Regions from separate parts of the Kribbella sp. NBC_00889 genome, predicted to be linked through region 2. Evidence: riboswitches for the same ligand, from Rfam matches in the RefSeq annotation. Region 2 holds a riboswitch; each other region holds the start of a gene.

Region 1 (3,264 bases), 1.7 Mb from region 2:
CCCGCTGCTGTCGATGAACCTCGGCCAGCTCGACGCCGGCACGGATCCGGCGCAGGACTCGAGCCGGAAGGCGTACGACCTGGTGGCCCAAGGCTTCGGCCCGGGTGCCAACGGTCCGCTGACGGTCGTCGTACAGCTCCCGTCCGAGAGCTCCACCGACAAGCAGACCTTGCTGAACGGTCTCGCGTCGACGCTGCAGAAGACGTCCGGCGTGGCCGCCGTACAGCCGCCGAGCCTGAACAGCTCCGGTACGACGGCGATCATCAACGTCATCCCGACCACGTCGCCGTCCGCGGCGGAGACCGAGGACCTGGTCAACCGGATCCGGGACGACGTACTCGCCGGGCAGAAAGAGCCCACCTTCGTCGTCGGCACCACTGCCGGGTACGTTGACTTCACCGAGAAGGTGTCCGGGCGGATGCTGTGGCTGATCGGGGCTGTGGTGCTGCTGGCGTTCCTGCTGCTCACAGTCGCGTTCCGATCGCTCCTGATCGGGATCAAGGCCGCGATCCTCAACCTGCTGTCGGTCGGAGCCGCGTACGGCGTGATCGTCGCGGTGTTCCAATGGGGCTGGGGATCCTCGTTGGTCGGGATCGACGAGAAGGTGCCGATCCCGTCGTTCGTACCGATGTTGATGTTCGCGATCGTGTTCGGGTTGTCGATGGACTACGAAGTCTTCCTGCTGTCCCGGGTGCACGAGGCGTGGATCGCGACCAAGGACAGCCACCGTGCCGTGGCGATCGGGATCGGCGCGACGGCCCGGGTCATCACCACGGCGGCCGCGATCATGATCGTGGTCTTCCTCAGCTTCGTCCTCGACGACGACCCGACGGTCAAGATGCTCGCGGTCGGCATGGCAGTCGCCGTACTGATCGACGCCAGCATCGTCCGGATGGTCTTGGTCCCGTCCGTCATGACACTCCTCGGCGACCGCGCCTGGTGGCTACCCCGATGGCTCGACCGCATCGTCCCCGACATCCAACTGGAAGGCGGCCCGCCCGCCCCACCCCCACCAACCCCCCAAGAAACCCCCAAGGTCGAACCCGTCTCCTGACCTGCTCAGTGGCGGAAGAGGCGTACGCCGGTTCGTGACAGGGTGATTCCGCGGGCAGCGCACGCCTCGGCGACCTCGTCGGAGCGGATCGAGCCGCCGGGTTCGGCGATGTGGGCTACGCCGTGGCGGTGGGCTTCGTCGATGTTGTCGACGAAGGGGATGGCGCCGTCGGAGACCATCGCGACGCCGGTCGGCGGCTCGGACGAGCGGCGGGACCACCACTCGTCTGCCTTCTCGCCGGCCAGTCGGACGCAGTCGACTCGTGACTGCTGGCCGGCGCCGATGCCGATCGTCGTACCGTCCTTCACCATCGCGACCGTGTTCGACTGCGTGTTCCGCGCCACGATCATCCCGAGCAACAAGTCTCGGGCTGCTGCATCCGGCACGCCCGGATCCAGCAGCTCACGAGTCAACGGCAGGTCGTCCCGCTGCTGCGTCAGCCGTAGCCCGTACACCTCGCGCACCTCGTGCTCCGGAGGCTCGAAGGACGCATCGGCTTCGAGGACGAGAAAGGTCCCACGCTTCTTCCCGGCCAACACTCCGAGGACGCCCTCGTCGTACCCGGGCGCAATGATCCCGTCGCTCACGACCCGCTTGAGCACGCGCGCAAGCTCGGCATCAATCGGATGCGACACCGCAACGAAATCGCCGTACGACGACTTCGGATCGGCATCACGGGCGCGCACATATGCGGCACTCACCGAGTCCGCCAGCGCGGCACCGGCAGGGGAGACGTGCTTGTACGACGCCGCCGCGACCACCCCGAACGCCCCAGCTGCCTCCCGCACGAGCTGCCAACCGGTGAGCGCATCCAAGACATTGATGTACGACGGACTCCCGCTGACGACTGTGAACGGCGCCCGACCGGACACCGGGGTCATCGTGGCGGACTGGTGTGGGTTCATTCCATAACGCATCCAGCGACCTCCGAGATCGAAACACATCGGAGGCGCCCAGGCGGACGACGCCTTGCTTACCGGCCGACCGCTCCCCGGTGGTACTCCACCCTCGCCAGTCGCGATCGTTCGGCAGTCTATTCGAGCAACCCGCACACGTACGATCCGAGCATGGGGATCTTCTCTCGCAAGGCCGTGGATGTCTCCAGGCTTCGGCTTGATCAGGCGTGGGCCGATCCCGAGCTCGATCGGGCGTACGCCGCTGTGCGTGCGGGGGATCTGTCGACGGGGATGGCGTTGCTGAAGGCGACGCCGGTGAATACCGGGCTGCGGTCGGTGCGGGTGGTGGGGCTGGGGCAGGCAGCGGTCGGGCACAGTGAGCAGTTGGAGTTGCGGCTGGAGGCATTGCCCGGGGATGCGGATCTGCTGCTGTGGCTTGGGCAGACGTTGGTGTTCGAGGCCTGGGAAGTGCGGAGCGGGAGTCTCGCGAAGTACGTCTCCGAGCAGCAGTTCGCGTCCTTCCACGACGTCCTCGGGACCGCGGGCGCAGTACTGAATCATGCAATCGATGCAGCGCCCGACGATGCGGCCCCGTGGGAGGTGCTGCAGTGGGTGACGGTTGGACCGCAGTCGTCGATGGAGGTGAAGGACAAGGTCTTTCGGTCCGCGGTGGACCGGCATCCCGACAGCTACGCCGCGCACAGCGGACGGGTGCAGGTGCTGGCCCCGAAGTGGTCGGGCCTGGAGCTGGCCGAGCTCGTGCACTTCGGTCATCAGGTGGTGGCGAACGCACAGCCGGGTAGCGCCCTGTGTGCCGTCGCCGCACAGGTAATCAACGAGGTGTGGGTCGACGTACTCGGCGACAGCGAGCTCTCCCGGCTGCAGCGCGGCGCCCGCCTGACGCACGAGGTCTCGAACCGGCGGGAGGAACTGCTGGCCGCCCGGGACAAATGGTGGACCCCCGGACGCGAGCAACAGCCGGAGGACATCTCCGCCCACGGGGCGATGGCGTTCGCGTTGAAGGCGGTCGGCGCGAAGGCAGCGGCAATGGAGCACGCCGCCCTGACCACAGGCCGGATCGAGAGCCTGCCCTGGGGCTACACCAACGCCCCCGACCCCCTCACCGCCTTCGCCACCGCGGTGGCACACCAGATGTCCTGAGACCCGGCGCGGCCGGACGAGGGCAGCGTTGTTGATTTACGAGGAATAGAGTGACCGGCATGGTCGATGTGAAGCCACGGAGCCGGACGGTGACCGACGGGCTGGAGGCGACCGCATCGCGCGGGATGCTTCGCGCGGTCGGGATGGGTGACG
Region 2 (3,264 bases):
CGTTGCCCCGGGCGCATAGTCCGCGACCTGGACCACGGAGTTCACGCTGATCACCGGTGGTCGCGATGTCACGAACAGATAGTAGAGCGCGCGCCGGCGACATTGGCCGTCCGGTCGTGCTCTGAGATTGTGAAGCCGGTCATCGCCAACCCCAGGCCGGATGGAGCGCCCCAATGCAGCCTGTCACCGCCGTACGCAGGTTCACCGAGGTCACCGACGAGTTGATCGAGTCGTTCCGGCGCGACGGCTTCGTGGTCCTCGATCAGGCCCTTCCACCCGACCAGGTCGCCGCGCTCCACACAGCGGCCGAGCACCTGTGCCGCGGCGACCTCGGAGCCGTCGAAGGCAGCCCGAGCACGGAGCCGGGCGAGGACGTCGTGCGCAAGTACCTGTGCATTCACCAGCCCCACAAGGTGTCCGAGGTGGCGCTGACCGCGTTGCGCGCACCGCGCGTGGTGACCGCACTGACCGCGCTGATCGGGCCGAACGTGAAGGCGATGCAGTCGATGCTGTTCATCAAGTCCGAGGGCAAGCCGGGCCAGGCCTGGCACCAGGACGAGTTCTTCATCCCGACCAGGGACCGCTCGCTGACCGCGGTGTGGATCGCGCTCGACGACGCCACCGTGGAGAACGGCTGCCTCTGGGTGCTTCCGGGCTCGCACCGGCGCGGTGTCATCTATCCCGATCGGGAGCAGGACGATCTCCGCTTCGACTGCACGGTGGAGTTGTTCGACTTCCCCTACACCGACGACGACGCAGTACCGGTCGAGGTGCCGGCGGGTTCGGCGGTGATCTTCAACGGCTACCTGCTGCACCGATCACTGCCGAACACCACGCGGCGCGGACTCCGCCGGGCCCTCGCCAACCACTACATGAGCGCGGAGTCGCTGCTGCCGTGGCAGACGGTGCCGGCCGGCGTCCATGTCGGCAAGCACGACTACCGCGACATCGTGATGGTGGCCGGAACCGACCCGTACGCCTACAAGGGCATCGACGACATCGCCCGCCCGCATTCCCGCGCCGACAAGGACGGCGGCTGCGACCGCTAGGGCACGTCTCTAGAGCCGTGCCCTAGCGGGTCTGTGCCTCGGCGGCGTCGACGGCCTGCTCCAGGAGCAGGGCGATCGTCATCGGGCCGACCCCGCCGGGGACCGGTGTGATCAGGCTCGCGACCTCGGCCGCGGCGGCGAAGTCGACGTCCCCGACGTTGCCCTCGTTGTAGCCGGCGTCGACGACGACGGCGCCGGGCTTGAGCCAGTCGCCCTGGACGAAGTTCGGCCGGCCGACCGCGGCCACCACGATGTCCGCGGTCCGGACGATCGCGGGCAGGTCGGTGGTTCGGGAGTGCGTGTAGGTGACGGTCGCGTTCGATGCCAGCAGCAACATCCCGGCCGGCTTGCCGAGAATCGGGCTGCGGCCGATCACGACCGCGTGCGCCCCGGCGATCGGTACGTCGTACGCCTCGAGCAGGCGCATGATCCCGCCGGGCGTCGCGGACCGGAAGCCGGGTTCACCGAACGCCATCGCACCGAACGACCGCGTGGTCACACCGTCGACGTCCTTGGCAGGGTCGATCGCCTCGAACGCGGCCCGCTCATCGATCTGCGCAGGCACCGGGTGCTGCAGCAGGATCCCGTGCACCGCCGCGTCCTGGGACAGCTTGGTCAGCTCAGCGACCAGCTCCTCGGTCGTTGTCTCCGCGGGCAATACCACGCTGAGCGACCCGATGCCCGCCTTCTTCGACCGGTTCTGCTTCATCCGCACGTACGTCGCCGACGCGGGGTCGTCACCGACCAGCACGGTGGCCAGGCACGCCTGGACCCCGGTCCGCTCCTGCAGTGCACGGGCCCGGTCGGCCGTCTTCGCCACGATCTCGGCGGCAACGTCGGTACCGGTCATCAAAGTGGCAGTCATAGCGCGCGCTCCTTGGGCGTCGACAACAGGTCAAGTGCCCAGGCGCGCGGCTCGGCCGGATCCTCCGGCGGACCGTTCCCCGGTGGTCGTCCACCTCAGCGCCAGTCGCGGTCCACCGCTCAGGATACCCGGCCGCCCTCCGTCGCCTCGGTCAGGAAGGTCTCGATGACAGGGTCACCGAGTTGGGGATGAGTCTTGGAGTGTGGCAGCCGGGTGTCGCGGATCGTCTTGGCCTGGGTGACCAGGTGGTCGATCTGGTCCCGGGTCGTGGCGGCGTCCGAGCTGTTGCCTTCGGCCACTGCTTCGAGGTGCCGGAGGGACTCGCGGAGTGCTTGCGCCCAGAGGAAGGTCGCATCGAGCCAGGCTCCGGCCTCGTCGGCGAACGACGGGTCGGACACCCCGGCGCGGATCCGGGCCGGAGCGTTCTCGATCGCCTCGAGGTACGGCTCGAGCTGCGCGATGGCCCCGGCCAGGTCGCCCGTCTTCCAGGTCTTCCAGAACGCGGCGGTCTGCGCGGCCAGGACCGGCGCGTTCACCAGGTGCAGCCGGCCGTCATAGGTGGTGAGGTCGGCGAAGACCTCCAGCGCCGCGATCGTCTCGGCGTCTCCCCCGGCCCGCTCGGCGAGCGCGCGGTGCCACGAGGCCTGCTCGTCGTACGTCGCCGGGTTCCAGCCGAACTCGGCGAACGAGTAGAGCGCGATCTTGCTGGCCCCGGCCTGGTTCATCGGGTTCGAGATCACGCCGACGACCAGGTCGGCCAGGCCAGGCTCGCGACCGCTGTAGGCCGCGAGCAGGATCCGGGCGGCCGCGTAGTCGTTGACCGGGTAGTTGTCCCAGATCAGGATGTCGTGCCCGAACACGGCCTTCGCCTCGGCCGCTTGTGCGCCCGTGATCGTCTCCGGTACGACGCCGATACCGGTCCAGTGCACGACCACCGCGCTGTCCAGCTGTTCCCGTAGCGCCTGCTTGTACGGCGTCTCGTCGACGTTGTAGTACTCGGTCGGGACCATCTGCAGCGGGGCGAGGTCCGGCTTGGTCGCGACCCACTCGCGCTGGATCCGGTTCAGCAACTCGCTCTGCGCGCGCCCGGCTCCGCCACCGCCGGCGCCGTACTTCTCCTCGTCCTCGGCGCCGTGCCACTTCTCGTACTCGATGTCGTCCAGGGCGACGTTGAACGCGCGCGCACCCAGCGCGTACAGGGCCTCGAACTTGGCGATCAGTGCCTGGAAGTCGCTGTCGTCGGTGTAGCGGATCGACAGGCCGGGTGACAGCGCGAAGGTGAAGTCGACCTTGTTCCGCACCGCGCGCTCGACCAGCTCGCCGAGCTCGGCCAGCTTGTCGGCCGGGTAC
Region 3 (3,264 bases), 1.7 Mb from region 2:
CTTAACCTGGAGTACTCGGTAGGGTGCGGACAGTTCCCTCACCGCCCCCTGAGGAGGTAACGACATGCGAATCCGATTGCTGGTCGCCACCGCGCGCCGCTCACGTCGTACTCCGGGATTCCGCCCCCCGGCTTCTACAGCGACGCGGCGATCCAGAAGCTGAAGGCGAAGGGCATCCCTGCGTCGAAGCTGCTGCTCGGCGTCGGGTTCTACGGCCGCGGATGGACCGGCGTCACGCAGGCTGCTCCGGGTGGCGCCGCTACCGGTGCGGCGCCGGGCAAGTACGAGGCCGGGATCGAGGACTACAAGCTGATCTCGACCCGGTGCCCGTCGACCGGGACCGTCGGCGGAACGGCGTACGCGTTCTGCAACGGGCAGTGGTGGGGGTACGACACCCCCGACACGATCCGCGGCAAGATGTCGTACGCGAACACCCAGGGACTGGGCGGTGCCTTCTTCTGGGAGCTGTCCGGTGACACCTCCGACGGGACGCTGATCACCGCGGTGAAGTCGATCGGCTGACACCACCTGAACCGCCGACCCGACCGCCGGCCGCGCCCACCGTCCTGGGCCGGCCGGCGGTTCTTCGGTTCAGTGGTCCTGTCCTGTCTTGGACAGTTCGCATTTGTGCCAGGCCCCCGCGCAGGGAATCCCTTGACTTACTTCCCGCCGTAAACCGTACTTAGTGCGGGTCGGGGTCGACAGGGGAGGGGCGCGCATGGAGAGGCCGTCGGATTCGTCGTTGATCATCGGTGTGGCCACGTCCACGGCCGAGCGGGTGCAGCTCGCACGGTTGCTGGGTGGGGCGGACGCGTTGTTGCTGGTATCGAGTGCCGAGCAGGCTCGTACGTTCCTCGCGCTGACCGGGGTGACGTCGTCGGCCGGACCGGTCGTGCTGACCCCGACCGTGCTGCCCATCGCCGAGCAGCATGCCCAGATCATGGCAGTGCCCACCCCTGAACCCGAGCCGGTGCTGGAGGAGGAGCTGTACCTGGACGTCGATCGCCGGGTGGTGCGGTGGAAGGACCGCGAGGTCCCCCTGACCCGGCTCGAGCACGACTTCCTGCACTGCCTGGTGGAGGAGCCCGGCCGGGTCTGGACGTACCAGCACCTGCACCACGCCGTCTGGGGCAACGAGCACCTCGGCCACGGGTCGCACATCCACTCCGTGGTGAAGCGGCTCCGCCAGAAGCTCGCCAACCTCGGCGCCACCGTCACCATCCACGCGGTCCGCGGCGTCGGCTTCCACCTGCTCCCGACGGCGTAACTGAGGTAGCGTTTGCGCCGGGTCGTGACTGGCGCATGAGGTGGGCGAACCACCGGGGAGCGATCTCGTCTGGATGACGAACGCCGAGCGCCTGGGCTTCTGGATCGACCGGGAGGCCATGTCATGAATCGGGTCATGAATCGGGTCATGGATCGACCGTTGCTGGTCGGCATCGTCAACATCACCGAGGACTCGTTCTCCGACGGCGGTCGCTACCTTGCGGCGGACAACGCGATCGCCCATGCGCGCCGGTTGCACGCCGGCGGCGCCGACATCATCGAACTCGGCCCGGCGTCCAGCCACCCGGATGCCGCCAAGGTGACGCCCGAGCAGGAGATCGCCCGGCTGGCTCCAGTGCTGGATGCTCTGGGCGATCTACCGCTGGCCGTCGACTCCTACCATCCGGCGACGCAGCGGTACGCCGCCGAGCACGGAGCGACGTACCTGAACGACATCCAAGGCTTCCCGGACCCACGTCGGTACGACGAACTGGCCGCCCTGACCTGCCGGCTGGTGGTGATGCACTCGGTCCAGCACCTCGGTCCGGCCACCAGGGTTCGTACCGAGCCACAGACGATCTGGCCGGCCATCGAGCGATTCTTCGACGCCCGCGTCACCGCCCTCGAGTCGGCCGGCATCACCCGCGACCGCCTGATCCTGGACCCCGGCCTCGGCTACTTCCTGGGCAGTACTCCGGAACCGTCGCTCACCGTCCTGGCCAACCTCAGCCGCCTCAAGAGCCGCTACAACCTCCCCGTCCTCGTCTCCCCGTCCCGCAAGTCCTTCCTGCGCACGCTCACGAACACGGCCCTGTCCGACGTCGGCCCCGCCACCCTCGCCGCCGAGCTCCACGCCACCACCCAGGGCGCGGACTACATCCGCACCCACGACCCGGCCGCCCTCTCCACCGCACTCATCGTCCACACCACTCTGACGAATGGCGCCGAATGCCTCAGCACGAAGCGATAGTCGCCGTACTGCGACAAGCCGACCGAGTACTCGTCATCCGCCGGGGCCCGGAGGCGCGCATGCCCGGATACTGGGCGCCTCTCAGCGGGACCCTCGAACCCGGCGAGAGCCAGCAGCAAGCCCTCGTCCGCGAGGTCCGGGAGGAGGTCGGCCTGGCGGTCACCCCACTCGCCAAGGTCTGGGAGTCGACCACCGCCGGAGGCGACTACCTGCTCCACTGGTGGACCGCGGCGGCATCACCCGGCGAGGTGACGGCGGATCCGCGAGAGGTGGGCGAGACCCGCTGGGTCACTCCCGCACAGTTCCTCGCGTTGCAGCCGATCTTCGCGGGCGACCGGGAGTTCTTCGGGGAGGTCTTCTCGCGGTTGTGAAAAGGGACCGGCCCCACCCGGAAGATCCGAGTGGGGCCGGCTCCGACTACGTCACTGCTACTTGATGGACTTCAGGGCGAAGTCCTCGGTGATCGGTTCACCGGCGAGGAGCCGGGCGGTTCGGGTCTGGGGCTTGTAGCCGTCCTTCGCGGCGATCAGCGTGAGCGGGTTGTTGCGACGGTCCAGCCAGTAGGCGTAGTTGCCGTCCTTGTCGGTGATGAAGGTGTAGGACTGCGCCCACGAGTCCACCTCCACGATCGCCCCCGGGAGCGGCGCGCTGGCCCCGGACGAGCTGACGCCCGTGACGGTGCCCTGCAGCTTGCTCCAGGTCGTCGGCGGGGTGACGTTCATCGTCACGTCCACCGCGGGAACGGAGTAGGGGGTGTTCTCGCCGATCGTGACCTGCCCGCTGTACGTGCCGGGCTGGTCGACGTTCGCGTCGAGCGTGACCTTGACGGTGGTCGACTGGCCGGGAGCCAGCGTCGCCTCGGTCTTGTCGATGGACATCCAGCTCACGTCCGCCGACGACTCCGAGCAGCCCTCGAGACCCGGCAGGGCCTCGCTGTCCACCGTGGCGGTGAAGCCACCGGACGAGCCACCGATCTTGTAGAAGCCGCAAGCCGCGCCACCGCGGTACCGCGGCAGGTTGGAGTTCGG

What was found. A riboswitch is a leader RNA that binds a small molecule or an ion and turns the genes downstream of it on or off. The one in region 2 is predicted to bind ZMP and ZTP.
Region 1: it holds a riboswitch for ZMP and ZTP, as region 2 does, so the genes downstream of both, OG817_RS06125 (5-aminoimidazole-4-carboxamide ribonucleotide transformylase) here and OG817_RS14130 (bifunctional 5,10-methylenetetrahydrofolate dehydrogenase/5,10-methenyltetrahydrofolate cyclohydrolase) in region 2, are expected to answer to the same signal.
Region 3: it holds a riboswitch for ZMP and ZTP, as region 2 does, so the genes downstream of both, folP (dihydropteroate synthase) here and OG817_RS14130 (bifunctional 5,10-methylenetetrahydrofolate dehydrogenase/5,10-methenyltetrahydrofolate cyclohydrolase) in region 2, are expected to answer to the same signal.

What each region holds. Positions count from the first base shown of each region.
Region 1 is NZ_CP108783.1:1,258,742-1,262,005, forward strand. Features, by position in the region: gene OG817_RS06120 (MMPL family transporter) at 1-1,054, shown strand, start outside; gene OG817_RS06125 (5-aminoimidazole-4-carboxamide ribonucleotide transformylase) at 1,060-1,971, opposite strand; ZMP/ZTP riboswitch at 1,999-2,083, opposite strand; gene OG817_RS06130 (hypothetical protein) at 2,122-3,111, shown strand; gene ilvD (dihydroxy-acid dehydratase) at 3,171-3,264, shown strand, end outside.
Region 2 is NZ_CP108783.1:2,913,737-2,917,000, reverse strand. Features, by position in the region: gene OG817_RS14140 (helix-turn-helix domain-containing protein) at 1-72, opposite strand, end outside; gene OG817_RS14135 (phytanoyl-CoA dioxygenase family protein) at 174-1,049, shown strand; gene OG817_RS14130 (bifunctional 5,10-methylenetetrahydrofolate dehydrogenase/5,10-methenyltetrahydrofolate cyclohydrolase) at 1,072-1,914, opposite strand; ZMP/ZTP riboswitch at 1,944-2,033, opposite strand; gene OG817_RS14125 (beta-N-acetylglucosaminidase domain-containing protein) at 2,034-3,264, opposite strand, start outside.
Region 3 is NZ_CP108783.1:1,184,738-1,188,001, forward strand. Features, by position in the region: partial or broken gene OG817_RS05835 (glycosyl hydrolase family 18 protein) at 118-417, shown strand; gene OG817_RS05840 (winged helix-turn-helix domain-containing protein) at 719-1,267, shown strand; ZMP/ZTP riboswitch at 1,282-1,371, shown strand; gene folP (dihydropteroate synthase) at 1,415-2,236, shown strand; gene OG817_RS05850 (NUDIX hydrolase) at 2,215-2,607, shown strand; gene OG817_RS05855 (S8 family serine peptidase) at 2,665-3,264, opposite strand, start outside.